3 regions of the Parageobacillus caldoxylosilyticus genome follow, and region 1 is predicted to be linked to each of the others. Evidence: riboswitches for the same ligand, from Rfam matches in the RefSeq annotation. Region 1 holds a riboswitch; each other region holds the start of a gene.
The links. A riboswitch is a leader RNA that binds a small molecule or an ion and turns the genes downstream of it on or off. The one in region 1 is predicted to bind lysine.
Positions count from the first base shown of each region.

Region 2: it holds a riboswitch for lysine, as region 1 does, so the genes downstream of both, BV455_RS00995 (amino acid permease) here and BV455_RS13175 (aspartate kinase) in region 1, are expected to answer to the same signal.
Region 3: it holds a riboswitch for lysine, as region 1 does, so the genes downstream of both, BV455_RS04385 (amino acid permease) here and BV455_RS13175 (aspartate kinase) in region 1, are expected to answer to the same signal.

Region 1 covers NZ_CP040553.1:2,591,717-2,602,581, forward strand. The annotation lists gene BV455_RS13165 (nucleoporin-interacting protein) at 1-124, shown strand, start outside; gene uvrC (excinuclease ABC subunit UvrC) at 143-1,915, shown strand; lysine riboswitch at 1,985-2,165, shown strand; gene BV455_RS13175 (aspartate kinase) at 2,266-3,489, shown strand; gene BV455_RS13180 (YslB family protein) at 3,526-3,978, opposite strand; gene BV455_RS13185 (succinate dehydrogenase cytochrome b558 subunit) at 4,240-4,848, shown strand; gene sdhA (succinate dehydrogenase flavoprotein subunit) at 4,884-6,641, shown strand; gene sdhB (succinate dehydrogenase iron-sulfur subunit) at 6,645-7,406, shown strand; gene BV455_RS13200 (helix-turn-helix domain-containing protein) at 7,911-8,135, shown strand; gene BV455_RS13205 (MarR family winged helix-turn-helix transcriptional regulator) at 8,392-8,835, shown strand; gene racE (glutamate racemase) at 8,845-9,639, shown strand; gene BV455_RS13215 (GerMN domain-containing protein) at 9,739-10,815, shown strand.
Region 2 covers NZ_CP040553.1:172,129-182,993, forward strand. The annotation lists gene BV455_RS00950 (YncE family protein) at 1-769, opposite strand, end outside; gene BV455_RS00955 (sensor histidine kinase) at 939-2,045, shown strand; gene BV455_RS00960 (hypothetical protein) at 2,091-2,453, shown strand; gene BV455_RS00965 (hypothetical protein) at 2,476-2,616, opposite strand; gene BV455_RS00970 (hypothetical protein) at 2,689-4,626, opposite strand; gene BV455_RS00975 (peptide MFS transporter) at 5,233-6,621, shown strand; gene BV455_RS00980 (hypothetical protein) at 6,672-6,815, shown strand; gene BV455_RS00985 (S8 family peptidase) at 6,912-8,270, shown strand; partial or broken gene BV455_RS00990 (YitT family protein) at 8,289-8,872, opposite strand; lysine riboswitch at 9,055-9,244, shown strand; gene BV455_RS00995 (amino acid permease) at 9,394-10,865, shown strand, end outside.
Region 3 covers NZ_CP040553.1:857,957-868,821, reverse strand. The annotation lists gene mtnW (2,3-diketo-5-methylthiopentyl-1-phosphate enolase) at 1-954, shown strand, start outside; gene mtnX (2-hydroxy-3-keto-5-methylthiopentenyl-1-phosphate phosphatase) at 951-1,610, shown strand; gene BV455_RS04415 (methylthioribulose 1-phosphate dehydratase) at 1,607-2,242, shown strand; gene BV455_RS04410 (1,2-dihydroxy-3-keto-5-methylthiopentene dioxygenase) at 2,273-2,815, shown strand; gene BV455_RS04405 (ZIP family metal transporter) at 3,014-3,745, opposite strand; gene BV455_RS04400 (MarR family winged helix-turn-helix transcriptional regulator) at 4,019-4,462, shown strand; partial or broken gene BV455_RS04395 (PduL/EutD family phosphate acyltransferase) at 4,519-4,692, shown strand; gene BV455_RS04390 (S9 family peptidase) at 4,735-6,747, opposite strand; gene BV455_RS04385 (amino acid permease) at 7,056-8,480, opposite strand; lysine riboswitch at 8,570-8,751, opposite strand; gene BV455_RS04380 (M3 family oligoendopeptidase) at 8,909-10,603, shown strand; gene BV455_RS04375 (NUDIX domain-containing protein) at 10,695-10,865, shown strand, end outside.

The DNA of each region.
Region 1 (10,865 bases):
CAAGGGCTTTCAAGCACAGGGGATTTCCCTTTCCCGCCATGTGCGGAAAGTGAAAATATATCGTTCCAGCACACTGGCAGATCCGGTGTACGGAAACATTACGTTGTATGAATGGATGAATTAATTTGATGGAGTGATTATGATGCATGATCACTTAAAAGAAAAATTAGCCATACTCCCGGAGCAGCCGGGATGTTATTTGATGAAAGATAAAAACGGTACGGTCATATACGTCGGTAAAGCAAAAGTGCTGAAAAACCGCGTGCGCTCGTATTTTACCGGCACGCATGATGGAAAAACGCAGCGACTTGTCAATGAGATTGCCGATTTTGAATATATCGTCACTTCGTCCAACGCCGAGGCGCTTATTTTAGAGATGAATTTAATTAAAAAGTATGATCCGAAATATAACGTCATGCTGAAAGATGACAAAAGCTATCCGTTTATTAAAATTACGGCGGAAAAACATCCGCGCTTGCTCATTACGAGAAAAGTGAAAAAAGACGGCGGCAAATACTTCGGACCATATCCGAACGTGCAGGCGGCCAATGAGACGAAAAAGCTGTTAGACCGCCTCTATCCGCTGCGCAAATGCTCGACCATGCCGAACCGTGTTTGTTTATATTACCATATGGGGCAATGTCTTGCCCCATGTGTATATCCGGTGTCTGAACAACAAAATAAAGAGATGGTTGAGCAAATCGTTCGTTTCCTCAACGGTGGATATCAGGAAGTGAAAAAAGAATTGGCAGAGAAGATGATGAAAGCAGCGGAAGCGCTCGAATTTGAGCGGGCGAAAGAATACCGCGACCAAATTGCCCATATTGAAGCGACAATGGAAAAGCAGAAGATGACCTTGAATGACTTTATCGACCGCGATGTGTTCGGCTATGCGTATGACAAAGGCTGGATGTGCGTGCAAGTCTTTTTCATTCGCCAAGGGAAGCTGATCGAGCGCGATGTATCAATTTTCCCAATGTATCAAGATCCGGACGAAGAGCTGCTGACTTTTTTAGGACAGTTTTATACCAAGGCCAATCATTTAAAGCCAAAAGAGGTGATTTTGCCTGCCGAAGTCGACGGAGAGCTTGCCGGTCAGCTGCTAGAAGTCACGATTGTGCAGCCAAAAAAGGGAAAGAAAAAAGAATTGGTCGAGCTGGCCAGCAAAAATGCGGCAATTGCCTTGAAGGAAAAGTTTTATCTAATCGAGCGGGACGAAGAGCGGACGATCAAGGCGGTGGAAAACCTAGGAAAAATATTAGAAATACCTGTTCCCCACCGTATTGAAGCGTTTGACAATTCCAATATTTACGGAGCCGACCCAGTATCGGCGATGGTCGTATTCATTGATGGAAAGCCGGAGAAAAAAGAATACCGCAAATATAAAGTGAAAACAGTCGAAGGGCCCGATGACTATGAATCGATGCGTGAAGTGGTGCGGAGGCGCTATACGCGCGTGCTAAAAGAAAAGCTTCCGCTTCCCGATTTGATTATTATTGACGGTGGGAAGGGACATTTGGCAGCGGTACGCGATGTGATGGAAAATGAATTAGGTCTGAATATTCCGCTTGCCGGCCTCGCCAAGGATGAGAAGCATCGCACATCGGAGTTAATCATGGGGGATCCGCCGAAAATCGTGCCGCTTGAGAGAAACAGCCAAGAGTTTTATTTGCTGCAGCGCATTCAAGACGAGGTGCACCGGTTTGCGGTTACATTCCATCGGCAGACGCGGGAAAAAACGATGTTTCGCTCCGTGTTAGACGATATTCCTGGCGTCGGCGAAAAAAGAAAAAAAGCGCTATTCAAGCATTTCGGTTCATTGAAAAACATGAAAGAAGCAACGGTCGAAGAGCTGCAACAAGCGAACATTCCGCGCACGGTGGCTGAAAAAATTTATAAGAAATTACGAGAGTAGTATTGTCAATAGCATAAAAATTTGATATTATTGCTCTAAATTGCATATTCATACACTTCCGATCGCTGAAGTGAAGATAGAGGTGCGAACTTCAAGAGTACACATTCGGAGGAAAATGAGTTCCGATGATGAGTGTGGAAAGGGGAGCGTCGCCGAAGTGGGAAAAGTCTCATTGCTTTTTCCGCTGGTCCTGCGTTTAAGAAATGTAGGACTGTCAAGATGTTATTCATCTTGGAGAGCTATCTCACTGTGCGAGGCGAATTCGCTTGTTTCCGTTTTCGTGATGCACAGCAATGAGATTTCTCTCATTGCTTTTTTTATTTTATAAACAGGCAAAAGGGTGAGACGAAATGGGAATTATTGTACAAAAATTTGGCGGAACATCCGTCGGTTCGATCAAAAGAATTCGACACGTGGCCACTCGGGTGATAGAGGAGGCCGAAAAGGGGAATCAAGTTGTCGTTGTTGTTTCCGCAATGGGCAAGACAACGGATGAACTTGTTGATTTGGCAAAACAAATTTCCTTACAGCCAAGCAAGCGGGAAATGGATATGCTCCTTTCGACAGGGGAACAAGTAAGCATAGCCCTGCTCGCCATGGCATTGCAGGAAAAGGGATATAAAGCCATTTCCTTAACGGGATGGCAGGCGGGGATTACAACGGAAGAAATGCACGGCAATGCCCGCATTATGAACATTGATACAGTCAGAATCCGCCGTTATCTTGATGAAGGGGCAATTGTGATCGTTGCCGGGTTTCAAGGCGTGACGGAAACAGGGGAGATCACCACGCTCGGCCGCGGCGGTTCCGATACGACAGCGGTGGCGCTGGCGGCGGCGTTAAAAGCAGATAAGTGCGATATTTATACGGATGTAACTGGCGTGTTTACGACCGACCCGCGCTATGTAAAGACAGCAAGAAAAATAAAAGAGATTTCCTATGATGAAATGCTTGAGCTAGCCAATTTAGGAGCGGGGGTGCTGCACCCGCGCGCGGTGGAATTTGCGAAAAACTATGAAGTGCTGCTTGAGGTGCGCTCAAGCATGGAAAAAGAAAGCGGTACAATCGTGAAGGGGGAAGTTTCGATGGAACAGCATTTAATCGTACGCGGCATCGCTTTTGAAGATCAAGTAACGAGAGTGACAGTGTCTAGAATCAAAAACAGTTTATATGCATTGCCGACTATTTTTACGGCGCTCGCAAAGCGAGGCATTAATGTGGACATTATTATTCAAAGCGCGGGGAATGCGGACATTACGTCTGTTTCTTTTTCGATCCGTACGGAGGATTTGCCGGAAACGCTTCAAGTATTGCAATCGCTTGAAGAGGCAAACGTACAATATGAAAGCGGCTTGGCGAAAGTGTCGATCGTTGGCTCTGGCATGATTTCAAACCCTGGGGTGGCGGCGCGCATGTTTGAAGTGCTGGCAGGCGAGAACATTGAAATCAAAATGGTCAGCACGTCAGAAATTAAAATTTCTACTGTCATTGATGAGAAAAACATGGTTCGAGCAGTTGAAGCGCTCCATGAAGCGTTTGGACTTGCCGAAGAAGCGGCGGCAGTGCGCGCATAAAATGAAAGAAGCCTGCACCGGACAGGCTTCTTTCTATTATTCTATCTGCTGTTTGCGGTCCCATTTAATGATAATGAGTGCTTTATTTTCCCGCCTTTTTTGTTGTTCAAATGCTTCGGTGACGAGGCGCTTTTGTTGTTCGATTTGCTGGGCGAGAAATCCCGCTTCGAGCTGGAAGGTGCAATGCTCATGAAGGGTAAACCGCGCGGCAATAATGTCGCCGGACAGTTCTACGTGAAGTTCGTCTTTGCGCTCTTCAACAATGGACAGTGTCCCCCAGCCGGCTTTTTCAAAAAAAGTAATGATATCGGATACTGTTTCGAGCGGGTAGCGGCGCGCTAAACTTTTTCCAGCCCAGTATAAAATGCTGGCCGCTTCTTTTCCCAGCAATTCCGGAAGGACAATTTGCCGGAGAAGTTCCGCGCCGAATGCGGAAATAGAGATGTCTTCTAATGACTTGTATTGTTCTTCTAGTGTTGGCAGTTTCACATGATTCCCCTCTTTCTATCCATTCATCATTATAGCGAAATAGAGGGGGACGTGCATTATCTTTCTTTCTATTTTTCTCTATCGTTTTCGTATGCAAATGTTTGAACATTTTATGACTTTGTTTTCTTGACGCTTGTACAATGTGGGGGTACAATGAATGTGACACAATGATTAATGGAAATGGAAGCCGTTACATTTCACTCATTGTGGATGGGGAGCACACGATTTTTTCACTGTTTATTTATTAAAGGGGGTTTACATATGGCAGGAAATCGCGAATTTTATTACCGTCGGCTCCATTCACTGTTAGGAGTCATTCCAGTAGGGATCTTTTTAGTACAACATTTGGTCGTAAACCATTTTGCGACAAGAGGACCAGAGGCGTTTAACCGGGCGGCTTCTTTTATGGAGAATTTACCGTTTCGTTATTTTTTAGAAATATTTGTCATTTTTCTTCCACTGCTGTTCCATGCCATTTATGGTCTTTATATTGCTTTTACGGCGAAATTTAATGTCGGAAATTACGGATATTTCCGTAACTGGATGTTTATGCTGCAGCGGATTACGGGAATTATCACGTTAATTTTTGTGACATGGCATGTGTATGAAACGCGCGTTCAAGCCGCGTTTGGAGCGGAAGTAAACTATGAAATGATGGCCAATATCGTGGACAATCCGGTTATGCTTGGCTTTTATATTGTCGGAATTTTGTCAACGGTGTTTCACTTTGCCAACGGTTTATGGTCTTTCTGTGTAAGCTGGGGTTTAACGGTGTCTCCTCGTTCACAACAAGTTTTCACTTATTTAACGATGATTATTTTTGTTGCGCTTTCTATTGTCGGCATTCGTGCCATTTTAGCATTTGCCTGATTGACAACTAGCAATCTTTTAGGGAGTGAGTAGCAATGAAAAAAGGAAAAATCATAGTAGTTGGCGGCGGTCTAGCTGGTCTAATGGCAACCATTAAAATCGCGGAAGCAGGGGTACCTGTAGAATTGTTCTCGCTCGTGCCTGTAAAACGGTCTCACTCTGTCTGTGCGCAAGGCGGGATTAACGGTGCGGTAAATACAAAAGGGGAAGGCGATTCTCCTTGGGAACATTTTGACGATACCGTATATGGCGGCGACTTTTTAGCGAACCAGCCTCCGGTCAAAGCGATGTGTGAGGCAGCGCCGAGCATCATTTATATGCTTGACCGCATGGGAGTCATGTTCAACCGTACTCCTGAAGGGTTGCTTGATTTCCGTCGTTTCGGCGGCACACAGCACCACCGTACTGCCTACGCAGGAGCAACGACAGGCCAACAAATTTTGTATGCCCTTGATGAACAAGTACGTCGTCATGAAGTAGCCGGGCTTGTAACGAAATATGAAGGATGGGAATTTTTGGGTGTTGTCTTAGATGATGAACAAATTTGCCGCGGCATTGTCGCACAAGACTTAAAGTCAATGGAAATTAAAGCGTTTCCTGCGGACGCAGTCATTATGGCGACAGGCGGACCAGGAGTCATTTTCGGTAAATCGACGAACTCCATCATCAATACCGGTTCGGCCGCATCGATCGTCTATCAGCAAGGTGCTTATTATGCAAACGGGGAGTTTATCCAAATTCACCCGACGGCGATCCCTGGGGACGATAAATTGCGTTTGATGAGTGAATCTGCCCGCGGGGAAGGCGGAAGAGTCTGGACATATAAAGACGGGAAACCATGGTACTTCCTTGAAGAAAAATATCCGGCTTACGGGAACCTTGTTCCTCGTGATATTGCAGCACGGGAAATTTTCCACGTCTGCGTCGACTTGAAGCTTGGCATCAACGGCGAAAACATGGTATATCTCGATCTTTCCCATAAAGATCCGAAAGAGCTTGATGTAAAACTCGGCGGAATTATCGAAATTTATGAGAAATTTATGGGAGAAGACCCTCGCAAAGTGCCGATGAAAGTATTCCCGGCTGTGCACTATTCGATGGGCGGTTTATGGGTCGATTATGATCAAATGACAAACATTAAAGGCTTGTTTGCCGCTGGCGAGTGCGATTATTCGATCCACGGCGCGAACCGTCTTGGAGCTAACTCCTTATTGTCAGCGATTTACGGAGGTATGGTCGCTGGTCCAAACGCAGTCCGCTACATTCGCGGTTTGGAAAAATCGGCAGACGCAATGCCGTCATTGTTGTACGATCGCTACGTCAAACAAGAAGAAGAACGCTGGAACAACATTTTATCGATGGATGGAACAGAGAACGCATACGTGCTGCATAAAGAGCTTGGGGAATGGATGACAGCAAACGTGACGATCGTTCGTTACAATGACAAGCTGCTGAAAACAGATGAAAAAATTCAAGAATTGCTTGAGCGCTATAAAAATATCAGCGTAACCGATACATCCAAATGGAGCAACCAAGGAGCGACATTTATTCGCCAGCTGTACAATATGCTTCAACTTGCTCGCGTTATTACATTGGGGGCATACAACCGCAATGAAAGCCGCGGTGCGCACTATAAACCAGAATTTCCAGAGCGAAATGACGAAGAATGGCTCAAAACAACGATGGCTCGCTACACTCCGGATGGCCCAGCGTTCCATTATGAAGATGTCGATGTATCGCTGATTAAGCCACGCAAACGCGACTACACGAAAAAGAAAGAGGAAGTGAAATAAACTATGAGCGAGAAAAAAACGATTCGACTCATTGTAACACGTCAAGACCGTCCTGATTCTGCGCCATACGAAGAAGAATTTGAAATTCCATATCGTCCGAATATGAACGTCATTTCTGCGCTGATGGAAATTCGCCGTAATCCGGTGAACGCGAAAGGTCAAAAAACGACCCCAGTTGTATGGGAAATGAACTGCCTTGAGGAAGTATGCGGCGCTTGTTCGATGGTCATTAACGGCAAGCCGCGGCAAGCATGTACGGCGTTAATTGATCAATTAGAGCAGCCGATCCGTTTGGAACCAATGCGCACATTCCCAGTTGTGCGGGACTTGCAAGTCGACCGCAGCCGCATGTTTGACTCGCTGAAAAAAGTAAAAGCATGGATTCCTATTGACGGAACATACGACTTAGGTCCTGGTCCACGCATGCCGGAACGGAAACGGCAATGGGCATACGAACTGTCGAAATGTATGACATGCGGCGTATGTTTGGAAGCATGTCCAAACGTCAACAGCAGATCCAACTTTATCGGCCCAGCTCCGCTGTCACAAGTTCGTCTCTTTAATGCCCATCCGACAGGCGCGATGCATAAAGCAGAGCGGCTGAAAGCAATCATGGGAGATGGCGGTTTGGCGAACTGCGGCAACTCGCAAAACTGTGTGCAATCCTGTCCAAAAGGTATTCCGCTTACGACGTCCATTGCCGCACTAAACCGTGAAACAACGATTCAAATGTTCCGCGATTTCTTTGGAAGCGACGAAGTGTAATGATGGGAGAGGCTGGCGCAAAAGGTTGCTGAACCGACCTTTTGAAGTCAGCCTCTCCTTTTCTTTTTTCTCTTTTTGGTTGTTATTGGATGTTTGTCAAGAAAAATCGCTTCAGCCTCTTTCTTTTCTTTTGCGGCGGTGAGTTATGGTGACTGACTCTATTATACCAAGAGAGGAACGGCTTTCTTATTTTTTTGTCAAACAAAAGTAAAGGTGTCCTAAAAGCAGTCACTTTTGAGACACCCTCTTTCTATTAGGAGGCACAGGGGATGAAGCAAATCGATTACATCAACAAAATAAGTATACCGGGAAAAGTGTCCTATGGAGTGATGGGATGAGACAAATGCTTCAACAGTTCCAGGCGGCGCTTGTATAGAAAAAACACCTATTTTTCTATTAGATAAGCGAAATTCCGTCACCGTAACCCTCGTTTTCACATAGTATATGGTGAGTAAATACCCATCCGGTAGTTCAGGTCTAGTGAAGCAAGGAGGGTTACAACACTTGAAGGATAAATCATTTCAACCAAAGCCGTTACTGACAAAAAGAGAGAAAGAGGTATTCGAATTATTAGTGCAGGATAAGACGACAAAGGAAATTGCGCAAGAATTGTTTATTAGCGAAAAAACGGTTCGCAACCACATTTCGAACGCAATGCAAAAGCTTGGAGTAAAGGGGCGCTCGCAAGCTGTTATCGAGTTGCTTCGAATGGGGGAGCTTGAACTATAAACAATGCCGGCTTACCTTATTTTAAGGTGGCCGGTTTGTTATCTTTTTTGGTCCATGATCGAAAAGTCGTTTATCGTATAATATGCTGATGAATGGATAAGATGAATTTTTATATTGATTATAGAAAAAAGTGGTGTAAAATGAAATATATCGAATCATGTCGAACAACGTAAAGGGATTCGGTTGTCTGACATCATTCTTGCATTTTTTTAAAAAAACGTTAAAAATATAAATGTAGTTTTGTAGGGGAGATCGTATGCCGCTTTCGATGGATGAAAAGACCGTCGCTGAGTTGGAAAAGCTGCTTCGGTATATTGCTGCGAATTTAAAGCAGCGCGGCCGTGAAATTTTAACGCAATATCCAATCACGCCGCCGCAATTCGTCGCGTTGCAATGGCTGTTGGAAGAAGGGGACTTGACGATCGGCGAATTATCGAACAAAATGTATTTGGCATGCAGCACAACAACTGATTTAGTGGACAGAATGGAACGGAACGGCCTTGTTGCTAGAGTAAAAGATAAGCATGATCGACGGGTCGTTCGCATCCATCTCCTTGAAAAAGGGGAACGAATTATTGAAGAAGTGATTCAAAAGCGCCAACATGATTTGGCGCAAGTACTACAACATTTTTCTGGTGACGAAATTGTTTTTTTAGAAAAATGCTTGCGTAAACTACATCAAGAAATCAAGAAAGAATGAGGCGATCACTTGGAAAGACCAATCGGAGTTATTGATTCAGGAGTTGGCGGATTAACAGTTGCAAAAGAAATTATGCGGCAATTGCCAAAAGAACAGATTATTTATCTTGGGGATACAGCGCGTTGTCCATATGGACCGCGTCCTGAACAGGAAATTCGTCAATTCACATGGGAAATGACGAATTATTTATTGCAGTATAATATTAAAATGCTGGTGATTGCTTGTAATACAGCAACAGCTGTTGTATTAGACGAAATTCGGGAACAGCTCGATATCCCGGTATTAGGCGTGGTACATCCCGGAGCGCGTGCGGCGCTAAAAGTGACGAAAAACGGGCATATTGGTGTGATTGGTACAATTGGTACGGTAAAAAGCGGCGCGTATGAAAAGGCGCTGAAGTCCATTAACCATCGAGTTCATGTTGAAAGTTTAGCATGTCCGAAGTTTGTTCCGCTTGTAGAGAGTGGAAACTTCGAAGGAGAAGAAGCAAGAAAAATAGTTGCTGAATCACTTGAACCGTTTAAATCAAGTAATATTGATGTCCTTATTTTAGGATGCACTCACTACCCTTTGTTAAGTCCTCTTATTCAAGAATATATGGGAAAACGTGTAAAACTGATTTGCTCCGGTGGTGAAACAGCACGCGAAGTGAGCGCAATTTTGCACCACAGCCATCTGCTTTATACAGGGCAGCGTGAGGTGGAACATTTATTTTTCACAACCGGGTCGAAGGAGCTGTTCGAAAAAATTGCATCGAAATGGTTTGGAAGACCAGTCGAACACGTACAAACGATCGAATTATAAAAAAATCCTTTAGCGTCAAAGCTAAAGGATTTTTTTATTCTATTTTTCTAAAAGGCTCGTATACATAGTAGTACAAACTATGAGTAGGAGGGAACTTTCATGTTCAATCGGAGATCATGGAAATTAGCCGCATCCGTCGTGACATCGCTGTTATTGCTTAGCGGCTGTGGGTTATTTCAAAAGGATGATGCCGTAAAAGAAATTGATCCGCCGCAAGATGTCAGTTACTTGAAAGATGGTCAATCGCTGCAGGAAGTAACGAAAGAGAACGAGGGAAAACAGGAGAAAGAAAAAGCAACAGAAACCGTTAAACGCGAACTTTACTTAATTGATAAAAATGGCTTTGTCGTGCCGCAAACGGTAGAATTGCCAAAAACAAAGGCAGTAGCGAAGCAAGTGTTGGAATATTTAGTCGAAGACGGCCCTGTTTCTGAAATATTACCAAATGGGTTTCGTGCTGTCTTGCCGGCAGGTACAACAGTGTTAGGGACCAAGTTGGAGAAGGATGGGACGCTTATTGCCGATTTTTCTCCAGAATTTGCCCATTATAAACCAGAAGACGAGAAAAAAATTTTACAAGCCATTACGTGGACGCTGACTCAGTTTGATAATGTAAAAAGAGTCAAAATTCGTATTAACGGTTATGACCAAGATGTGATGCCAGTCAACAAAACCCCTATCCAAGGCGGGGTCAGCCGTGCGGATGGAATTAATATCGAAGCTAACGGCGTCAATGATATTACAAACACTCACCCAGTTACCGTCTATTTTGTCGCACAGCAAGGAAATGAAACGTACTACGTTCCAGTAACACGGCGCGTATCCAATAAAGAAAAAGACAATATTACCGCTGCGGTGAATGAGTTAATTAAAGGTCCGGACTACGGCAGCGGACTTGTCAGCAGTTTTCAGCCAGATACTAAACTATTGGAAAAACCAAAATACGAAGACGGAAAAGTGACATTAAACTTTAACGAAGCGATTTACGGCAGCAATAAGAAAAATGTCATTTCCGATCTTGTGCTAAACTCCCTTGTCCTGTCGTTGACGGAGCAACAAGGAATTGAAAGCGTCTCTATTACGGTAAATGGGAAAGCCAATCTGGTAAGAGAAGACGGCAAACCGTTAGCCAAACCTGTAACAAGGCCAACAAATGTGAACACAGGCAGCTTCTAAGCAATACAAAGTTTTATATTATGTCAGAAAAATAAGGTGTAAACGTAATG
Region 2 (10,865 bases), 1.5 Mb from region 1:
ATAGCGTACTTGAGCCGTGGCTTAAAACATAAATTCCTTCTTTTGTTTCCGCAAAGTCTACCGGCATCACGGGCGCTTTCACCGTTTTGACCAACGCTCCTGTGCTAGCCGAGTAAATATGAATATTCGTTTCCACGGTGTTGCCGCTTCCATGGCCTCCAATCCATAATTCCCCTTCTTTCTCACGTAGCAAGCCGCCAACGGCAAATTTCGGAACAGAAAACGTCCGAACTACCCGCCGTTTGCCAACTTGGATGATATACGCTTTTGTGTTGCGAAAATCAATGACATACAGAAGCGTCCCTGCATCGTTTTGCAATAATGTCAGCGGCTTGTCGCCCACTGCAATTTTCCCAGCCTCCTGTCCATTTTCCTTAAAGATGCGGATGGCGTTTTGCCGCTCGTCTGCCAAAAACACGGCATCTCCTTTATTCGATACGAGCGCATGAACAATTCCTTTTCCCGTTTGCCATTCCTGTGTTGCCTTTCCGGTCTTGATATCATATAGGTAAACACGATCTAACTCATTGCCGTATAGCAACAATGTTCGCCGATCGCGAAGCAGCGCGGCGCCTTGAATCGGTTTCTTCACTTTCCATTCTGCCAGAGCCGCCCCTGTTTTCGCATCGAAAAATGCGACGCTTTCATCGTTCACATTGACGCTGACTAATATTTGCGGCCGCTTTGGAACCGCCGGAAATGTTGTTTTTTCACATCCATACACCAAGAACAGTCCCAAAATAAGAAGAAATAGGCGCGCCTTCCTCACCCCGCCCCCTCCTTTCATCAACAAGTCCATTATAAATGAATATTGTGAAGGATTTGTGAAATATTGTTCACATTTAACGATCAATGAATTGAAGCCATTTTCCATCTATTCTACTTGTACATTCCCCTTTATAATAAAAAGTAAATTAATAAAAACGGGGTGACATCGTTTGACGTCCGCGGCGCAAAAATTAGTCGCGCATTTAGATGCGCACTTTTCCGACTTTCTTTCTTACTGGCAAAGTCATATGTATATCGCTGATAACGATAAATATATCGATCACGTCATGCATAACGGAATAGCCGTGTTTCAGCTCGTCAAAGACACACTGCTTCACTCCGCATCCAATCGGGAAAACATCGAGCAGCTTGCCTACAAAATCGCGAAAGAACGAGCAGAAACAAATATGAGCATCGGCGAATTTGTTTACAATACCAATCTCGGACGAAGATTAGTGATAAAGTATGCACTTCAGTCAACATTGTCGATCGAAGAATTGCTCCCGCTGATCGATGAAATCAATTGCGTGTTTGATCAATTTTTATTTTACGCCGTTACGAAATACAGCGAGCTAAAAGAAGCGGAATTGCGGGAAAAAAACTTGTTTATCACCCAATCCCATAAGGATCGCTTAACCTTGCTTGGGCAAATGTCATCGAGCTTCGTGCACGAATTTCGCAATCCGCTGACAGCTATTATCGGATTTATTCAATTATTAAAATTTGAACACCCGGGTTTGCCGTATCTTGATATTATTGACCATGAACTGCAGCAGCTTAAATTTCGCATTTCCCAATTTCTTCATGCTTCTAGAAAAGAAATAGTCGAAAGCGAAAAAGAAATCTTTTCCCTTTTGCAGCTATTCGAGGAAATTATTGAATTTCTATATGCAAGCATTGTCGACGGAGATGTGAAAATTTCGGTGTCCATTGACCCATCGATACATATATTTGCCTATAAAGATCAGCTTCGCCAAGTGTTCATCAACATTTTGTTAAATTCCATTGAAGCGGTGAAAGAAAAAGCCAAGCCCCGCTGCATCTATATCGACGCCTGCCGTCAGGACAAGTCCGTTTATATTAAAATCACCAACAACGGCCCGCCAATTCCGGAAGAATTGGTCCAAACGATTTTCGAACCGTTTTTTACAACGAAAAAATTAGGAACAGGGATTGGCCTTTACATTTGCAAAAAAATCATTGAAGATCACGGCGGGCAAATTACATGTACCTCTAATGAACAAATGACTTCTTTTTCCATCAGGCTGCCCGCATAAACAAGTTAGGAGCAGGGGCATACTTGAATAAAAAAGGTGAGAGCAATGTTCGAGTCATGGAAAAACTGGATGAAACAGACGACAAATGCGCTAATAGACCGGCTGCAGTGGGAGAAACATTCCTTTTCCGATATCGCCCAGCTGATCCGGGAGCATCCCGATACTTCGGTATCCGAAAAAACATGGCTTGGTCTAACGTATCGATTTTACTCCCTTCGTTTGGACAATGCCGTCTTAACAATGGAAACAAAGAAGACGAAAGGAAACGATGAACATATTTTATTTATATCTGTTTCTTCGTCTAACTCCGCTCCCATCGTTTACCGTTCTTACGACGAAAAAAGCGATCTTCACGAGACGATCGCAACTCCGCCGCTTACCAAAAAAACCGCACCCGTATCGCCGTAAGGTGCGGTTTTATTTTTTTATCCTATCCTTTTATACCGTGAAGCCACTCCTCGTAACATTCCGGACATAACGCTTCTTCACGTTCTTCGTCTGAAACACAAAACGATACATAATAAACTTGGTCATCGCATTCACATTGGCAATAAAAACACGTTTTGTCCATGCAGCTCCCTCCTCTATCCATTAGTGTGGACCGAGGAGGATATGTTTTTGCGAGTGAACTGCTCCCAATCGATTACGGATAGGTAAGGGAAAGTAAATAATTGATCACTGCTTCTTGTTCTTCTTTCGTAAATCCCGACTGTTGGTCAATCCAATAACGATGTCCATCACCGCTTACATGCACAGCACGGAGGTGTGGATCAGAAGCGTTCGCACGAATCACTTGTTGCCGCAGCGTTCGGTCCATCAACGCGCGAAGACTATTGCGCGCATCGGGCACAATCCCTTTTCCCAGCGTTTCGGCTAAACCGAGCTCCCCGTTTGGTCCGACCGCAACACCCCCATCATGGAGATAAGGAGCGCTCCAAGAAAGGCCGATTAAGCTAGGCACTTTATACCCCCCTGGAGAATCGCCATGTGCAAATGCTAAACGTATTTGTTCTTTATCTAGCTGTTCTGTCGGTACTTTTAATACTTTAGCGTTTTTTGGAATTGGAACAGGTGTATCCGGAGCATAGAAAACCGCTTCACCAAATACTTTTTCTGTTTTCTTTAATGCTTGTGCCCGCGATGGCTCGGTTCCGACAACCTTCGCCGAAACAACACGATGATTGGTTAAATATGCCCCCGCATGGCAGCGTATACATCCAGCTCTAACAAATACGCCACGCCCCCTTTCTATTTGCACTGCATCTATTTTTGCGCTTAGGGATGGCGGATTAATCGTGTTTTGCCAAGCAGCTACAGCATTATTTTGTTCATTAAATCGATATCCAGGTTCACTAACAACTAGCCCGTCCGGTGCAACGAGCGATACTTTCGGAAATTGCGGTGGAGCAACGAGTTTGTTGACACCGACAACACCAGGGGTCGGATCTACCTTTGCAAAAAACTCCGATGGTTTTTCGTTCACATTCGGCTTATAACGAAATTTTGGGCTAGCGGCATTTTGCAGTATCGTTCCAATATACACTTCTTTATCCACTCCAAATAACGCTTCGCTAATTTCCGATTGCGCAAGAGAATCAGCGTTTTGTGCGTGAACGTTATTGCTAAACGTAGAAAGCCCACGGAACGGTCCAGCTGCTGCGAACCCGCTCCATCCATATGGATGATCTCCTAATGTAAATGAATCCGGTATTTGCGACGGATTTGCTTTCATATCGATAGTAGAATCGAAATTCCCCCGCGGCCAGCTTGCGAAAATACGGTCTACCTCTTTTTCAAGCAATTGCGGATCAGGAAGCGATGATTTCCGCCCTTTTGAATCCACCACTACCCGATCAACAGAACGAATATAGTTTTTCAGTGATTTTATGTCCGCATGTGTAAAATAAGCGGCTGAATTGGTTGCTAATGCCATGAGCAATCCAGCATTTAAATCATTGTTAGGTGCTCCTTCCACCACTTTTTTCGTTTTCGGATCAACCGTCGCGTGACAAGCAGCGCAACTAATGCCAATGCGAAGTTTACCGTGATCCCAAACAACCGGCATCCCTAACGGCAACAAGGATCCTTTAGGGACATCAATGCCTGTGTCAATTTTTTCTCCTTTTTTATACGTCCGGTTACCAATGGTAATATCTTTTGCCAGCTCAACTTGTAAATTTGTCGTTCCCTTTCCTTTTAAAGCAATAATCGCCTTAGCGATATTCGTCATGGTTAACGGTCCATTCACAATACCCATAATATCCGTCAAAAACACCTCATTGCCAAATGTTTCTTTATAAAACACTTCGCGTCCTAATTGAAGGAGCTGTTTATCAACAGCAATAGCACCTTGTTTAGCAGAGACAGGCGTTTCTGTACCATCTGATAATTTTTTCACTTTTCCTGTTTCCGCGCTAATCCATTTTCCCCAAATATCTGTCCCCGTTTGATTATTCGCTTCATACTTCACTACATCGTCTTTCTCAGGTAAGAATGCATATTCGAAATTGGTATTGAGAAAAAATTCCCCACTAATTAACAACAAAAGGAAAATGATCATGATGATATATGTTTTGCGCATTCCTTTTTTCTCACCGTCCATCAAGAATATGCAACAGGCATAGTGTACCCCTTCCCATGAAAATTAACCATTTTACTACAAATGAAGCTCTCACCTACATTAGAGGCGGGAGTTTCTTACCCTCTCCATCGAAAAAGCTTCCGCGTAGAAGAAGGCGGTCTCCTTTCATTCGATGAATTCATCAGCAATCTTCCAGCAACATCGGCACAAAACCGATGGAGCAGTCCAATCCTTCTACTACTTCTTGCTTACGCAATATGTAGATATGTTCGTTTTTGGGAATCAAAAACCTTCCAATTCATCTCCCGCCTTTGCTCTGTATAGAGGAGGAAGACTTCTCGGAAAAATGTTAAAAACTTATAACATATTAAATTTTTAAAATTTTATTAAAATACCATAAAAAATTATTTAAAAAAAATATTTAATTTAATTTTTATGCCTATAATAGCGGATTTAATTTTGTTAAAAATTTAGAATTATATATTTATATATAATTTTGTTGACATATAAATATTTTGTAAATTAAAATAGACATAAAAAGACACGAAAAGACATAAAAAGACATTAAAGCCGGTAGTGTCATTATATCAGCAAGGAGGAAATATAATGAGTGTAGTACCAGAAACACAGACGTTGCAAAATCAGCCTAAAAAAATGAAACACCCACCCGGGCTTTATTTGCTATTCTTTACAGAGCTTTGGGAACGATTTAGCTACTATGGAATGAGAGCGATCCTTGTTCTTTATTTAACAACAGAACTTGTTAGCGGCGGATTAGGAATCAAACCAAGCGTCGCAATGACGATTTATGGATTTTTTACTGGTGCAGTTTATTTCACTCCGCTTGTTGGCGGTTATTTGTCTGACCGAGTTTTAGGAAGAAGATTGGCGATTACAATTGGCGGTATTACGATGGCGCTTGGTAACATCGTCCTGTTTGCCATCAACAATCAAACAGGGCTATACATCGGATTGCTTTTGTTAATTATTGGTAATGGTTTCTTTAAACCGAATATTTCCACGCTTGTCGGGGAACTTTATGCTCCAAACGATAAACGAAAAGACGCAGCGTTCACCATTTTCTATATGGGAATTAACTTAGGGGCATTATTTTCGCCACTCGTATGCGGATTTTTAGCGGAAGAATATTTCGCAACGAACATTAATGGCGTCATCCATTACGGATTTAAATACGGATTTTTAGCTGCTGCGATCGGTATGATCATTGGACAATTAATTTTCAATTTATTTGGAAATCGTTATTTAGGAGATATTGGTAAAAAACCTGTCGGCGCACCAGAGAAAACAAACAAGGAAACAAAAACAAAAGCTCCTTTAACAAAACAAGAAAAACAAAACGTTGCTGTTATTTTTATTTTAACGTGCTTCGTTATTTTCTTCTGGGCTGGATTTGAACAAGCTGGAAGTTCTTTAACACTATATACAGACAAATTTGTAGATAAATCGATCGGCGGCTGGACGATGCCTACTTCTTGGTTCCAATCACTAAACCCATTCTTTATCATCGTGTTGGCACCGATTGTTTCACAAATCTGGATTAAGCTTTCGAATTCAAAACGCGGTGACTTGCCAATTCCAGCAAAAATGGGTCTTGGTATGATTTTGCTTGGTCTTGGATTTGCCGTACTAATTCCAGCTGTATTGCAAACAGGAAGCGATGAGCAACATATCGTCGAAAAAGCGAATTTATTATTCATCATTTTCACTTATTTCCTTCACACGCTCGGTGAGCTTTGCTTATCGCCAGTCGGATTGTCGATGGTAAGTAAACTTGCTCCTGTTCGCTTAGCATCGCTTCTCATGGGGGTATGGCTAGCAGGAACTGGTGTCGCACAATTGTTGGCTGGTCAATTAGCGGCATTTACCCAATCTCTAGGTTATTTAGAAATTTTCAGCTTAATTAGCGGCGTAACCATCGGACTAGGGCTGATTTTGCTATTGTTTACGAAAAAACTTGTGCGAATGATGAACTAAAAAAGCTGGATCCCGTTAATGGGACCAGCTTTTTTTACAATATTTCACATTTGAACGACGCCATTCAGCTTTACGAACAAATTAGCCAATATATGATTAACAAAGGGTATTACCATCTGGCAAACGTCCAAGAACAATTACGCGTTGATATGCAGGCAGCGCAGCAGGCGCTACAAACAAGTAACGTACGCTAACTGCTTTCAATGGGATTCAACCGTCAAGGTAAGAATCCCATTTTTTCATATTTTTTTTCTGTTGGTTCACCCTATAACTAGTGAGGTGACACACAGATGAGTAAACGTGCTCTTTTTGCTATCGCCGCTGGAATGATCATCGTCTTTGCAATGATCATAGCAATGGTGACAACATATCGTCCGACAGTCCATCATGAAGAAACGAATCAGCTAAAGCCGAAACCAGCCCCTTATCAGGCAACCACTCCTCGTTCTCATCCGACTGTCGTAACATTGGACAGTTTTGCAATGGGGGAAAAAATCAAAAATCAGTTGAACCGTCATCCGAAAATTATAAAAATCGATCATAACGGCCGCGACAAAAGCCATTATTTTAACCATGAAATCACGGTTCGGTTTCGAAAACTTCCTGCAGTACAAGAGATCAAACGAATAGAACGGGCAATCGACGGAAAATTGATCAATCAGTTTGATCACTTTTTCATCTTTCGATCTAACAGCAAAACATATCTTGAATTACATCAATATTTTGAATCCATCCCAACTGTTTCTTATAGCGAGCCAAACTATATTTATTTACAAAACGAAATTCCAAATGATTTATTATATTCGCGTTATCAATGGAATTTGCCGGCGATCGACACCGAAGCTGGCTGGATGTTATCACGCGGAAAAAAAGGCGTTACCATTGCCGTTATCGACAGCGGGGTCGATTTGGATCATCCAGATCTTGCCCGTCGCCTGCAAACGGGCTATAACGTTTTTACCGAGAACAATATTCCGGAAGATGAAAACGGCCACGGCACACACGTGGCAGGCATTATTGCGTCGCAGCCAAACAACCATGAAGGCGTTGCCGGCATCACGTGGTTCAATCCGATTATGCCTATTAAAGCGTTAAATGCAGATGGTTATGGCACCAGTTTTGACGTAGCAAAAGGAATCCGCTGGGCAGTCGATCATGGGGCAAAAGTGATCAATTTGAGCCTCGGCAATTATCAGCCTTCTACCGTATTGGAAGAAGCGATTCGTTATGCCTATGACCGCGATGTCGTGCTTGTTGCCGCTTCAGGAAACGACAGTACTTCTCAGCCAAGCTTTCCCGCCGCCTATCCAGAAGTGATCAGCGTCGGCGCAGTAAATCCAGATCTTTCCTTCGCCTCTTATTCCAATTACGGTAATTATTTGGATGTAGTCGCACCAGGGACCAATATTGCCAGCACGTTCTCGCATCATCGATACGCGGCGCTGTCTGGAACATCGATGGCCGCCCCCCACGTCACGGCATTAGCCGGTCTCATCCGTTCTTTAAATCCCCGCTTGTCGAACGATGAGGTGAAGCAAATTATTATCGACACCGCTACTGATCTTGGGAACAACGGCAAAGATCCGTATTACGGATATGGTTTGATCAACGTCTATCGTGCGCTGGAATTAGCCAGCCGCTCGAGCTAGCCAGCTGGATGGAGATGGTTACATCACGTAATGTCTCCATCCTTTCGACTGTGTCAGCATCGTAGTCACCACCCCTACTACGGTGACGACAATGAGCGAATAAAGAAATGAAGTCGAATCAATGATAAAGCTGCCAATCGTAATAATCAGCGCATCCATCAGAAAAATAATAATTCCCACATTCCAATTGGTCATTCTCGCAATAAACTGCGCTAATAAATCCGTTCCCCCGTACTTGTCTCTTCCCGCAACATCATACCGATTCCAAAGCCGACTAAAACGCCGCCAATGATAGAGCTAAGAATCGGATCGAGCACAATAGCGCCGCGGAGCACAGAAAATACATCAATCATCAACGAAGAAAACAATAAACCATGCAGGCTGTTATAAAAAAACGGACGATAGTAAAACCAAGCTATAATATAAAGGGGAATGCTTAATAAAATGATGGTCAGCCCCGCTTTTACATGCCAAATGTATTTCACGATTAAACCGATTCCAATAATGCCCCCATCGAGTAAATGATGGGGAACTAAAAATACATTGATGCCGATAGCCAGAAAAATGCTGCCAATAATAGTGGTCATTATTTTTCTTAACATCGGAGATCACCCTATCGTTTTTCGGCTTGCTTACCAACAAACCGGCGCGCTAGAAAAACTTCGATACCGCTATTATATGGCAGCATCTATCAATACTTGTCTCTTATTTCTATTTTTTTGTTGCAATAATTGCCATAATATATTAATATATTAACATAATAGAATAAAACCGCTCATTCGACCATCGAAGTAGAGGTCGCAGCTTTTATGAGTACGGTAAACGAGACGCAGAGCACGTCAAAGACTTTGCCGGAAAGGAAAAGCTGCCGAAGCCTGAACATTGCTCTGAATGTTTGGGCTGGGGTTGTCGCCGAATAGGGGCAACACTGTCATGCGCGCACGAATGTGCACGCATGGAGCGCTATCTTCGTGGGAGAATTTGATGGATGCAGTTGCCAAACCATACTGCCGTCGAATCTCCTTCGACGGCTTTTTTATTTATAGGATCCAGATTTTATTTTATAAGTAAAAGTTATGCATTCTCAGTTTATTAGCCTAATCCAAAAAGGAGTGGTTCAATGATGGCAACACCAGCAAAAACAACGGCTGGCTCTTTAACTGTTTCGCATTCGGAAAGCGGGCTAAGACGAAAATTAAAAACACGCCATTTAACAATGATCTCCCTTGGAGGCACCATCGGCACGGGACTATTTTTAGCCAGCGGCGGAGCAGTGCATGCCGCGGGACCGGGCGGAGCGCTTGCCGCCTATATCGCGATCGGCATTATGGTGTACTTTTTAATGACAAGCCTTGCCGAAATGGCTGCCTATATGCCCGTTTCCGGATCGTTCAGCACCTATGCGACGAAATTCGTCGACCCTGCGTTAGGATTTGCGTTGGGCTGGAATTATTGGTATAACTGGGCGATTACAATTGCGGCGGAGCTTTCCGCGGTGACGATGATTATGAAATTTTGGTTTCCGAACAGCCCATCGCTTTTATGGAGCGCGCTTTGTTTAGCGATTATGTTCTTATTAAATTATTTATCCGTTAAAGGGTTTGGCGAAGCGGAATATTGGTTTTCCATTATTAAAGTGGCAACGGTAATCATCTTTTTGATTGTCAGCTTTCTGATGATCTTTGGCATCATGGGCGGCGAAGCGGTCGGCTTTAAAAACTTTACCATCAAAGATGCACCGTTTCACGGCGGCTTTATGGCGATGCTAGGAATCTTTATGGCAGCGGGATTTTCCTTCCAAGGAACAGAATTGTTAGGCGTCGCCGCCGGAGAAACAGAAAATCCGAAAGAAAGCATTCCCCGTGCCATTCGCCGGGTGTTTTGGCGCATTTTGCTGTTTTACGTGCTGGCGATTTTGGCCATCGGTTTGTTAATCCCTTATACAGATCCTAAGCTGGCTAATGACGACGTGTCGGTAAGTCCATTTACGCTTGTGTTTGACAAAGCAGGAATTGCCTTTGCCGCGTCCGTCATGTATGCAGTCATTTTAACCGCCGTATTATCCGCAGGCAACTCCGGCATGTACGCATCGACCCGCATGCTTTGGGACTTGGCCCGCGAAGGAAAGGCGCCGAAATTTTTAGCGAAATTGGATAAGCGCGGCGTGCCCGTCAATGCACTCATCGTTACTTCTTCTTTAGGAACGCTTGCCTTTTTGGCCTCACTCTTTGGCGATGGAGTGGTATATACATGGTTGCTGAACGCTTCCGGCATGTCGGGATTTATCGCCTGGCTTGGCATCGCCATCAGCCATTACCGCTTCCGCAAAGCGTATGTGGCGCAAGGGAAAAGTCTTGATGATTTACCGTATAAAGCGAAATGGTTTCCGTTCGGTCCGATCTTTGCCTTTGTTCTTTGCTCCATCGTCATTTTAGGGCAAAACTACCCAGCGTTCATAGGCGGGACGATCGACTGGTACGGAGTGCTTGTTTCCTATATCGGGTTGCCTCTTTTCCTTATCGTCTGGCTTGGCTATAAGTTCGTGAAAAAAACAAAAGTCATTCCATTGCATGAGTGCGATTTGGAACAAAAATA
Region 3 (10,865 bases), 1.7 Mb from region 1:
GGCAAGCTGTCTTTAGACGGTGAAGTAAAATTGCTAGATGTAACGCTCCCTGACGCTTGGAAAAAACAATTTCCGGGACCGCGCTTTGGCATCGACGGGATTCGCCGAAAAGTCAATGTATATGACCGTCCGCTTCTCATGAGCATTTTTAAAGGCATTATCGGCCGCGATTTAGCGTATTTAACCGAACAGCTGAAGCAGCAGGCTCTTGGCGGTGTCGATCTTGTCAAGGATGATGAAATTGTATTTGACAGCGATTTGCTGCCGTTTGAAAAACGGATTACAGCAGGCAAAGCGGTGCTCAACGAAGTGTACGAACAGACGGGGAAACGGACGTTATATGCCGTCAATTTAACCGGCAAAACGTTCGAATTGAAAGAAAAAGCAAAGCGCGCGGTGGAGCTAGGCGCCGATGTATTGCTGTTTAACGTCTTTACCTACGGATTGGACGTATTGCAAGGATTGCGCGAGGATGAAGAGATCGCCATTCCGATTATGGCTCATCCGGCGTTCAGCGGCGCGCTTACCCCGTCGGAATTTTACGGTGTTAAAGCGTCCTTGCTGCTTGGCAAGCTGCTTCGTCTTGCCGGGGCCGACTTTGTCCTTTTCCCATCGCCGTACGGAAGCGTCGCGCTCGACAAAGAAGAGGCGCTTGGCATCGCCAAAGAATTAACGGATGAGAAGGAGCCGTTGAAACAGGCGTTTCCGGTGCCGTCAGCGGGCATTCACCCAGGGCTGGTGCCGCTTCTGTTCCGCGATTTCGGCGTCAATAGCATCGTCAACGCCGGCGGCGGCATCCACGGCCATCCAGACGGAGCGGCAGGCGGCGGCAAAGCGTTCCGAGCTGCCATCGATGCGGCGCTTGCCGGCAAATCTTTGCACGAGGCAGCCCGCGAAAATGAGGCGCTGCAAAAAGCGATCGACTTATGGGGCGCAGTAGAGGTGACATCATGACTAAACGAGTGATCTTTTGCGATTTTGACGGAACGATTACGGACAATGATAACATTATCGCGATTATGAAGCAGTTTGCGCCGCCCGAGTGGGAAACGTTAAAAGACGATATATTGGCGCAGCGCATCTCCGTGCAGGAAGGGGTGGGGAAAATGTTTTCCCTGCTCCCATCGAGCCGGAAGGAAGAAATTACGGATTTCATTTTGCAGACCGCCCGTCTTCGCGACGGGTTTCGCGAATTTGTCGCATTTACGAAGGAGCATGACATTCCGCTTTATGTCGTCAGCGGCGGCATCGACTTCTTTGTCTATCCGCTATTAGAAGGGCTGGTCGACAAAGAGCGCATCTTTTGCAACGGCTCTGATTTCAGCGGCGAGACGATCCGCATCACCTGGCCGCATGCGTGCGATGACCAGTGTCAAAACGGCTGCGGCTGCTGCAAGCCGTCTTTGTTGAGAAAACTGGCGGTGCCGGATGCATTTCATATCGTGATCGGCGATTCGATCACGGATTTGGAAGTAGCGAAACGGGCTGACCACGTCTTCGCCCGCGATTTCCTGCTAGACAAGTGTCAGGAGCTCGATCTTCCGCACACGCCGTTTACAACGTTTTTCGATGTCATTCATTTTTTGCAGACGATGGAGGTAAACGCATGAGCATCGTTGTGAAAAAATGGAGGGAGCTGGCCGAAGTCAAGGCAGAGCTGGCAGAGCGCGATTGGTTTTTCGCCACGAGCGGCAACTTGTCCATCAAGGTGACGGATGAGCCGCTTACTTTCCTCGTCACCGCAAGCGGCAAAGACAAGCGCAAGCAGACCGACGAAGATTTTTTGCTTGTTGACGCATTTGGAAAGCCGGTCGAGAATACAAATTTAAAGCCGTCCGCAGAAACGCTGCTGCATGTGGAAATTTACAATCGGGCCAATGCCGGCTGCATCCTCCACGTCCATACAGTTGACAATAATATTATTTCCGAGCTGTACGGAAATAAAGGGGAAGCCGCATTTTCCGGCCAGGAAATCATTAAAGCGTTCGGGCTGTGGGAAGAAGATGCGATGATCCGCATCCCAATTATTCCAAATTACGCACACATTCCGACGCTGGCTAAGGAATTCGCCAAGCATGTCAACGGGGATGCCGGCGCGGTGTTGATCCGCAATCACGGCATTACCGTCTGGGGGCGGGATGCGTTTGAGGCAAAGAAGTTTTTAGAAGCGTGGGAGTTTTTGTTCAGCTGGCACGTCAAGTGGCTGCTGCTGAAGCAGACCGCTGTGCTGCCGGTTGATTAAATCATAAAATTGATAGAGGGGGAAATTCCAATGGCAGTAATCAAAGTGAAAAAAACGGGAGAAGTGATTGAAGGGGATGAAAATGTCCGCAGCTTTTTAAATAAACAAGGCGTGTTGTACGAGCATTGGGACATTAACAAACTGCCGGAACATTTGCGCGACAAATATGTATTGACCGACGAAGAAAAAGAGGAAATTTTGGCGACGTTTAAAGAAGAAATTGAAGATTTGGCGGCGAGAAGAGGCTACAAAACGTGGGATATCGTCGCCTTATCGGATGCGACGCCGAATTTGGATGAACTGTTGAAAAAGTTTGAACAAGTGCACATCCATACGGAAGACGAAGTGCGCGCTATTACTGCTGGCCATGGCATTTTTATCATCAAAGGGGACAGTGAAACGGGCTATTTTGATGTCGAACTTGAAGCGGGCGATGTCATTTCCGTGCCGGAAGGAAACCCGCATTATTTCACCTTAATGGACGACCGCCAAGTCGTCGCCGTCCGCCTGTTTATCGATCCGTCCGGCTGGGTCGCCCATCCGTATGAAGAAAAAGAAGAGGTAGGCCAGTAATGGCGATACCCCCTGTCTTCTTTAGACAGGGGGGTTGTTTCATCGTTTTAGCGCAGGAGACCCCACTTTAATGAATGAAATGAGTAAGTGGGGGAGGAATGCGCCTTCCTCCTTTCTTTTGAGTAAAGCATTGCACTTCTGGGTAGTTACAAGCCCCCTCTTCAAAAGCCTCTAGGCTTTAAGTGGCGGGGTAGTTGACTAAAACGATTCGACTAAAAAAATCATAAATAATATGCCGATGATAAACGAATAGGTGGATGTCCGCTCATGTCCGTCCCCGTGGCTTTCCGGAATCAATTCTTTATAAATAATAAACAGCATCGCTCCCGCGGCAAAGGCAAGGCCATACGGAACCAGCCCGCGAAAGATGGAGGTTAAATAAAAGCCGAGCAAAGAAGTGACAATTTCCACTGCACCGGTTAACGTGGCGATAATAAACGCTTTCCATTTTCCGATTTGCTGGTTAATCAAAAAAAGAGCGACTAAAAATCCTTCCGGCGCGTTTTGCAAGCCAATCGCCAGCGCAATTAAATTACCAGTCTCCGCTGCATTGGAGGCGTAGCTGACCCCGACCGACAATCCTTCGGGAAGGTTATGTAGCGTAATCGCCACGATAATCAGCAACGCCTTTTCATCAAACTGGATTTCTTTTTGCGTATGCTCTAAATCGATATGCGGCACGGTCATTTCTAAAACCGTTAAAATAAGAACGCCAAGAAAAAGTCCAACCGTTAAGGCGGCAAAGCCTCCCGCCTGCAATGCTCCGGGGATTAAACTCATCATCGAAGCCGCTGTCATAATGCCTGCCGAAAACGCCAGCAATATATCGCGCCAGCGGTGGGTAATCGATTTCGCCAAAAATAAAATCGGCACCGCTCCCAGCCCAGTCGATAACGCCGACAATATACTGCCGATTAATACTTGTTTCATCGAATCCCCCTTTCCGTGCCTCCTGTATTTTTACCATATGCGTTTTCCGCTCGAATGTGATAACCGCCCAAACCATAAACAGAACATATTCATACATTAATATAATAAACAAAAGTCACCAAGTTACGAGTATGATGCCGCCCATGTTGCTTTAAAAAACATTTGCGCCGTATCAAATAGTTAAAGTATAATGCAAGTAAGAAAACGGTGTTTTGCGGAAAGCAACGGGACATGCCTTTATAAATATTTAGCGACAAAAGGGTTTGATTGCAAATGGCGAAGGAGAAGGACATTAAACAATCATTAAAATTGTTTATCGTTTTATCAAGAGCCTATCGGTCTGTTAATGACCAAGTGAATAAATCGATTCAATCGTTCGGCGTCAATCCAACCGAGTTTGCCGTATTAGAGCTGCTTTACCATAAAGGGGATCAGCCGCTGCAGCAAATCGGGGAGAAAATTTTGCTCGCGAGCGGAAGCATTACATATGTGGTCGATAAGCTCGAAAGCAAAGGGTTGATTGTACGAAGAGCATGCGAGAGAGACCGTCGCGTCACGTATGCTTCGATCACGAAAAAGGGAAGAGCGTTTATCGAAAAGGTTTTTCCGGAGCATGCGCAGACGATTCACGAAACCGTTTCCGGCTTAACTACGGAAGAAAAGGAACAGGCGATTTCGTTATTGAAAAAGTTGGGATACGGAGCAAAAAGGGAATAATTTGCGATTGTTTAACATAAGTGGCTGCCATAAGCAGCCACTTATTTTCAAAAATCGGAGTAAAAGATAAACAAGTCGTAAAAGTAAAAACACAAGGGGAGCGAGCCTTAATTTTTGATGAAGTCATCGTCCGCGTCAGTGGAAACTTCGCGCTCGATATGCATATTGATACAGATGAAGCGAATGCGGCAGGGCTGAAGACAGGGGATTATGTCGAGTTAATTCCATAAATATTCATCGCCATAAAGAGTCCCAGTTACGGGACTCTTGTTTTATGTCAAATGTTGTTCAAACCACCCGACAATATGATTGAGCCGCTCAAGGCGAAGCGCCGGAGGGCCGCTGCGGGAAAGATCATGGTTTGCTTCCGGGAAGCGGACGAGCTTCGTTTCCCGCTTTAAATGTTTCAGCGCGATAAACAGCTGCTCGGCTTGTTCGATCGGGCAGCGGTAATCTTTTTCGCTATGGAGAATCAATAACGGAGTTTGAATGTTCTTTACATATTTCAGCGGAGAATGATGCCAAAGCCGTTCCGGATCGTCCCACACATTGCAGCCGACTTCCCATTCTGTGAAGAAATAACCGATGTCGCTCACACCATAGAAGCTGAGCCAGTTTGAAATCGAGCGCTGCGTTACCGCTGCTTTAAAGCGGTCCGTATGTCCGACGATCCAGTTGGTCATAAATCCGCCGTAGCTTCCGCCAGTGACGCCAAGGCGCGTTTCATCGATAAAATCAAAATGCTCAAGCACATAATCGACGCCGCTCATAATGTCTGCATAGTCCATCCCGCCGTAATCGCCGCGCACCGCGTTGACAAACGTTTGCCCATAGCCATGGCTGCCGCGCGGATTCGTAAACAGCACCGCATATCCTTTGTCCGCAAGCACCTGCATTTCATGGAAAAAAGTAAAACCGTACATTGCGTGCGGACCGCCGTGAATTTCGACGATGAGCGGCACTTTTTGCCCTTGTTCGAGATGAGGGGGCTTCATCAGCCAGCCCTGAATGGTCCAGCCATCACGGGATGGATAGGTGAATGTCTCCGGTTTGGAAAGGATAATCTCTTCTTCCAACTCCTTATTCACATTTGTCAGCTTGTTTCGTTTCCCATCATGAAGAGAAATGGTATGTAAGTCACCAATATGTGTTGGATCGCTAATTGCCGCAATCGCTATATGTTGATGCGGGTGAATCGTTAATCCATACAGATGGAAATCGCCGACTACAGATGGTGTAATGGTTCCGTCCAACGCTACATGATAAAGGTTAACGCGCCCTCGTTCGGAAGCAAGAAAATACATACCGTTTCCTTCTTTATCCCAAATGAGTCCAGGACCTGGCGCGTCGGAATGCATGTCACCTACCATCGCATCACCGACATGGACATCCCAATTGGCGGTAAGCGACCGTTTTTTTCCACCAGCGAGATCGAAAATCCACACTCGATTTAGCGTAGCGCCTAAATATTCGAGTTCATGTCCAATCGCCGCGAGCGCTTTTCCGTCCGGAGACCAGGACAGCGAAGTGAAAAACCCGTTTCCATCTGTGATTTTTGTCGTTTTTCCGCTGTCGATGTCAAGAAGAAATATATCGCGCGCAAACGTAAAATCAGGCTCATCGCTCCGATTGGCGACAAATGCGACTGTTTTGCCGTCAGGAGAGATGGCGAATGAACTGATTTCGTCATCGCCGTCTGTCAGAGCTTGAATCTTGCCTGCTTCTACATCGATGCGGACAAGCAAATCCTGTTTATCATCGCGAAATCCTGCTGCATCGGATTTATATTGCAGCCGCTCTACGACAAGCGGTGTCAGCTCGCGTTTTTCTTTCTCTTTTTTGTTTTGCTCCTCGCGCTCTTCCAGCGTTTCTTCCTTGCCAAGCGAAATGAGTGCTACGAGAAACCGCCCATCCGGCGACCAGCAGTAGTGGCGCACTCCGTTTTTTAATGCGGTTAACTGGCGCGCTTCCCCGCCGTCTGTCGGAAGAATCCAAATTTGTGTTTTGCCGGAGCGGTTGGAAAGAAACGCGATTATTTTTCCATTTGGGGACCAACGCGGAAAAGAGTCTTTTACTTTTCCAAACGTCCATTGTCTCACTTTGCCATCCGCTAATGCCAGGAGAAAAAGGTGGGAGCGATATTCCCGTTCGTCATCAATCGTTTTTTGCACAAAGATGACTTTCTCGCCATCTGGGGAGAATTGTGGGTCTCTCACAAAGCGGATGCGAAACAAATCTTCTGAGGTGATGCCGCGATGTTTTTTCTTTGCGTCCCGTACAGTCATCGAAGACACTTCCTTTTTTAAAAATTTTCTCTATAGTATTTCGATAAACGAATTACTTTTCCTTCTAAAACATGGTAAAATAACGGTATGATAAGGTAACCACCTAACGGACGAATAATCTTTCCGCATTAGGCCGGGAGGATGTGTTTCCGGGCGATTGCTCCATAGAAGAGCGGCTGCAAACGTTTGAAGCACAAATTTCATGCCGCGTGACAAGGCTGATAGATTCGGAGGCAATAGTGATTGATGGAGAAGAAAAGAGAAAAATATAAAAGCGAACGCCCGCGGCTTTCGGACGTTCGCTTTTGTTATGCCGACATTTTTTGTTTTTCTTCTGTTTGCTGCGCCGCTTTTTTCACTTGCGGGTAGAAGAAGATGCCGCTTAAAAGCAGGACAACTCCAAGCATAAACGTTTTGATATCTGCGGTGCCGGCGATGATGACCCAGATGGAATAAATGGTTGCCAGAACGGCAACGATCCCATCGATCATGCGGCCCCGTGCCGCACCCTTGTACGTTTCGCCGGTCAGCGTCAGCTTTAATTGGAAGACAGAGGCGATAAAATACGGGACGAGATACGCTAATGTCGCGATGTAAATGACAAAATCAAACGCCGCTGACATCGAGTTGGAAACTGTTGAAAAAATAAAGATTTGCGCCAATCCATTCGAAAGAACTAAAGAAAAGCTTGGCACTCTCTTTTTATTTTCCTTTAAAAACGCTGGAATAAACAAACCCTGCTTTGCCGCCTGGTATGGCACTTCGGCGCTTAGCAGCACCCAGCCAAGCGTGGAGCCGAGCAAGCTGATTAAACCGAGCCCCGCAAGAATGTAGCCGCCGCTTGGGCCTAAAATCGCAACAATCGCGTCAACAAGCGGTTTTTCCGACTGAATGAGTTCTTTTTGCGGCAATACTCCCATGACAAGCACACTAATGCCGATATAAATCGCAAGGGCAATCAACAAGCCAAGGATTGTCGCACGTTTGACATCGGCTTGTTTGCGCGCACGCGATGCAAAAACAATCGCCGATTCGACGCCGATAAACGCCCATAATGTCGATACCGCCGCATTATTAATTTGCCCTAACAAACCAATGGAATGGCCAGCTTCATCATAACGCGGAGCAACAAGCGAGCCGATGTTGCTTTTTTCAAACGCAAATAAAGCAATGACGATAAATAGGAAAAATCCAAGCACTTTTGCCGCCGTAGCAAGAAAGTTCAGTTTTCCTGCATCTTCAATGCCGCGCAAAATGATGAAATGCATGCCCCAAAGCAGCGCCGTGCAAACGGCAAAGGTGAGCAAGTTTCCTAGTTTTACGTCAAGCGAACCGATGGCAAATAGCGTTTGTTTGCTTGTTAAAATGGGGAAAAACGTCGATAAATAGCTGGCGAATGTCGTAATAATCGCCACGTTGCCGGCGAAGTTGCCGATCCAATATCCCCATGAGGACATAAAGCCAGATAGAATCGAGATGTTCGATCCTTTTGGAAACAATTCTTTTGCATAAATTTGCGGCCCGCCGTTTAATTCCGGCTTGCGGATCGCTAAGTTGCCAAAGACAAGCGCCGTCATTAAGACGCCTGCGCCCGTTAACAGCCATGCGAAAATAACGCCGAGCGGGCTTGCCGCTTCTGCAAGCGAGCGCGGCAGCATGAAAATGCCTGAACCAACCATATTGCCAACGACAAGCGCCGTTAATAACCATAGTCCGAGTTTTTGCTGTTGCACAGTTGATAGCTCCTTCCTGATGCTGATTTGCTTTAGTTTGTTTTTCCTCAAAAAAAATACACCCAAAAGTTTTAACGGGTGCATGAGACATCGTATCCAACTTCTCATCGTTTGTTACAACGATGACAGTCCTGTCCTTGTTCGGATACAGGCCCGGTTTATGGCGTCAGAGTTCGCCGCAAACTTTGGCCATGAGCCCTGACGTGGAAACTCGTCGATTCTATGTGTCTCGTTTCTACTACTCTTGTTCATTGCAACCTCTATCTCATCGATGTGGATGAGAAGAAAAAATATTCAATTGACGTTATTATTATACGTTTTTCGACAAAAACCGTCAACAGCCTTTCTCGATAGAAAAAAAGGATTTTCCGTGCTAAGATGGAATACAAACTAAGATAAGGAAATTGAAAGAAAAGGAAGGGATTTCATTGAAATTTTCCGAGTTTCGCTATGAACGGCCAGATGTGGAGAAGTTAAAAGCATCGTTTCAACAAGCGTTGCAATCGTTTCAGAAGGCGAGCAGCGCGGAAGAACAGAATGAGGCGATGCAGGAAATCAATCAGCTTCGCAACCATTTCAGCACGATGGCAAACATTTGTTATATCCGCCATACGATTGATACGAACGATGAATTTTATAAACAAGAACAAGACTTTTTCGATGAAGTCGAGCCGATTGTCAAAGGGATTGTGAACGATTATTACCGGGCGCTTGTTTCGTCTCCGTTCCGCTCGCAGCTCGAGGAAAAATGGGGGAAACAATTGTTTGCGCTCGCCGAGACGGAATTAAAAACATATTCTCCGGACGTGGTGGAAGATCTGCAGCTGGAAAATAAGCTGACGAGCGAATATACGAAATTGGTCGCGTCGGCGAAAATTTTCTTTGAAGGAGAAGAACGGACGTTAGCGCAGCTGCAGCCGTTTGTCGAATCACCGGACCGCGAGATGCGCAAGCGGGCAAGCGAAGCGCGCTTTGCGTTTTTCCAAGAGCATGAAGAAAAGTTTGACGAGATTTACGATCAGCTTGTGAAAGTGCGCACCGCCATTGCGCAAAAGCTCGGATTTAAAAACTTCGTGGAACTTGGCTATGCCCGTTTAGGTAGAACGGATTATAACGCCGAGATGGTTGCGAAATTCCGCAAGCAAGTCGAAAAGCATATCGTTCCGATTGCTGTCAAGCTCCGCGAGCGGCAACGGGAGCGCATTGGCGTCGAGAAATTGAAATATTATGATGAAGCATTTGTTTTTCCAACAGGGAATCCAACGCCAAAAGGGGACGCAAGCTGGATTATTGAAAACGGGAAAAAGATGTATGAAGAACTGTCGCCGGAAACGGGCGAGTTTTTCCGATATATGATCGAGCATGAACTAATGGACCTTATCGCGAAAAAAGGAAAAGCCAGCGGGGGCTATTGTACATATATCGAAAATTATAAAGCGCCGTTTATTTTCTCGAACTTTACCGGCACATCCGGAGACATCGATGTGCTTACCCATGAAGCGGGGCACGCGTTTCAAGTTTACGAAAGCCGCCATTACGAAATTCCGGAATATAACTGGCCGACCTTGGAGGCGTGCGAAATTCATTCGATGAGCATGGAGTTTTTCACATGGCCGTGGATGAAGTTATTCTTCCAAGAAGATGCGGAAAAATATAAATTTTATCATTTAAGCGATGCACTGTTATTTTTGCCGTATGGCGTAGCAGTGGATGAATTTCAGCACTTCGTATACGAAAATCCGAACGCGACGCCGGCGGAACGGAAGCAAGCATGGCGGTCAATCGAACGGAAATATATGCCGACAAGAGACTATGATGGCAACGCTTATTTGGAACGCGGCGGATTTTGGCAGCGGCAAAGCCATATTTACACGACGGCGTTTTATTATATTGACTACACATTAGCACAAATTTGCGCCTTCCAATTTTGGAAACGTTCACGTGAAAACTATGAAGAGGCGTGGAACGATTATTTGACATTATGCCGTCAAGGCGGAAGCAAGCCGTTTACCGAATTAGTCCGTGCCGCCAACCTTATTTCGCCGTTTGAAGACGGCTGCGTCCGATCGGTAGTCGGCGAGATTGAGCGGTGGCTGAATAGCGTCGATGACAAACAACTTTAACAACAAAAAAAGGAAGAAATCAACGAAGGATTTCTTCCTTTTTTGTTGAATGAAATAGCTTTAGTTTTTTCAATGAAGGGAGAACAATGATATGTATCATATTCGTGTCCGTGCTGGTGCCTTAATTATTGAAAATGATGCTGTGCTTCTTGTTGAGTTTCAAGACGAAAATGGACTGCATTACAATCTTCCAGCAGGCGGCGTAGAACGAGGGGAGTCATTGGTTGAAGCGGTAAAACGGGAGGCATTAGAGGAGGCGGGC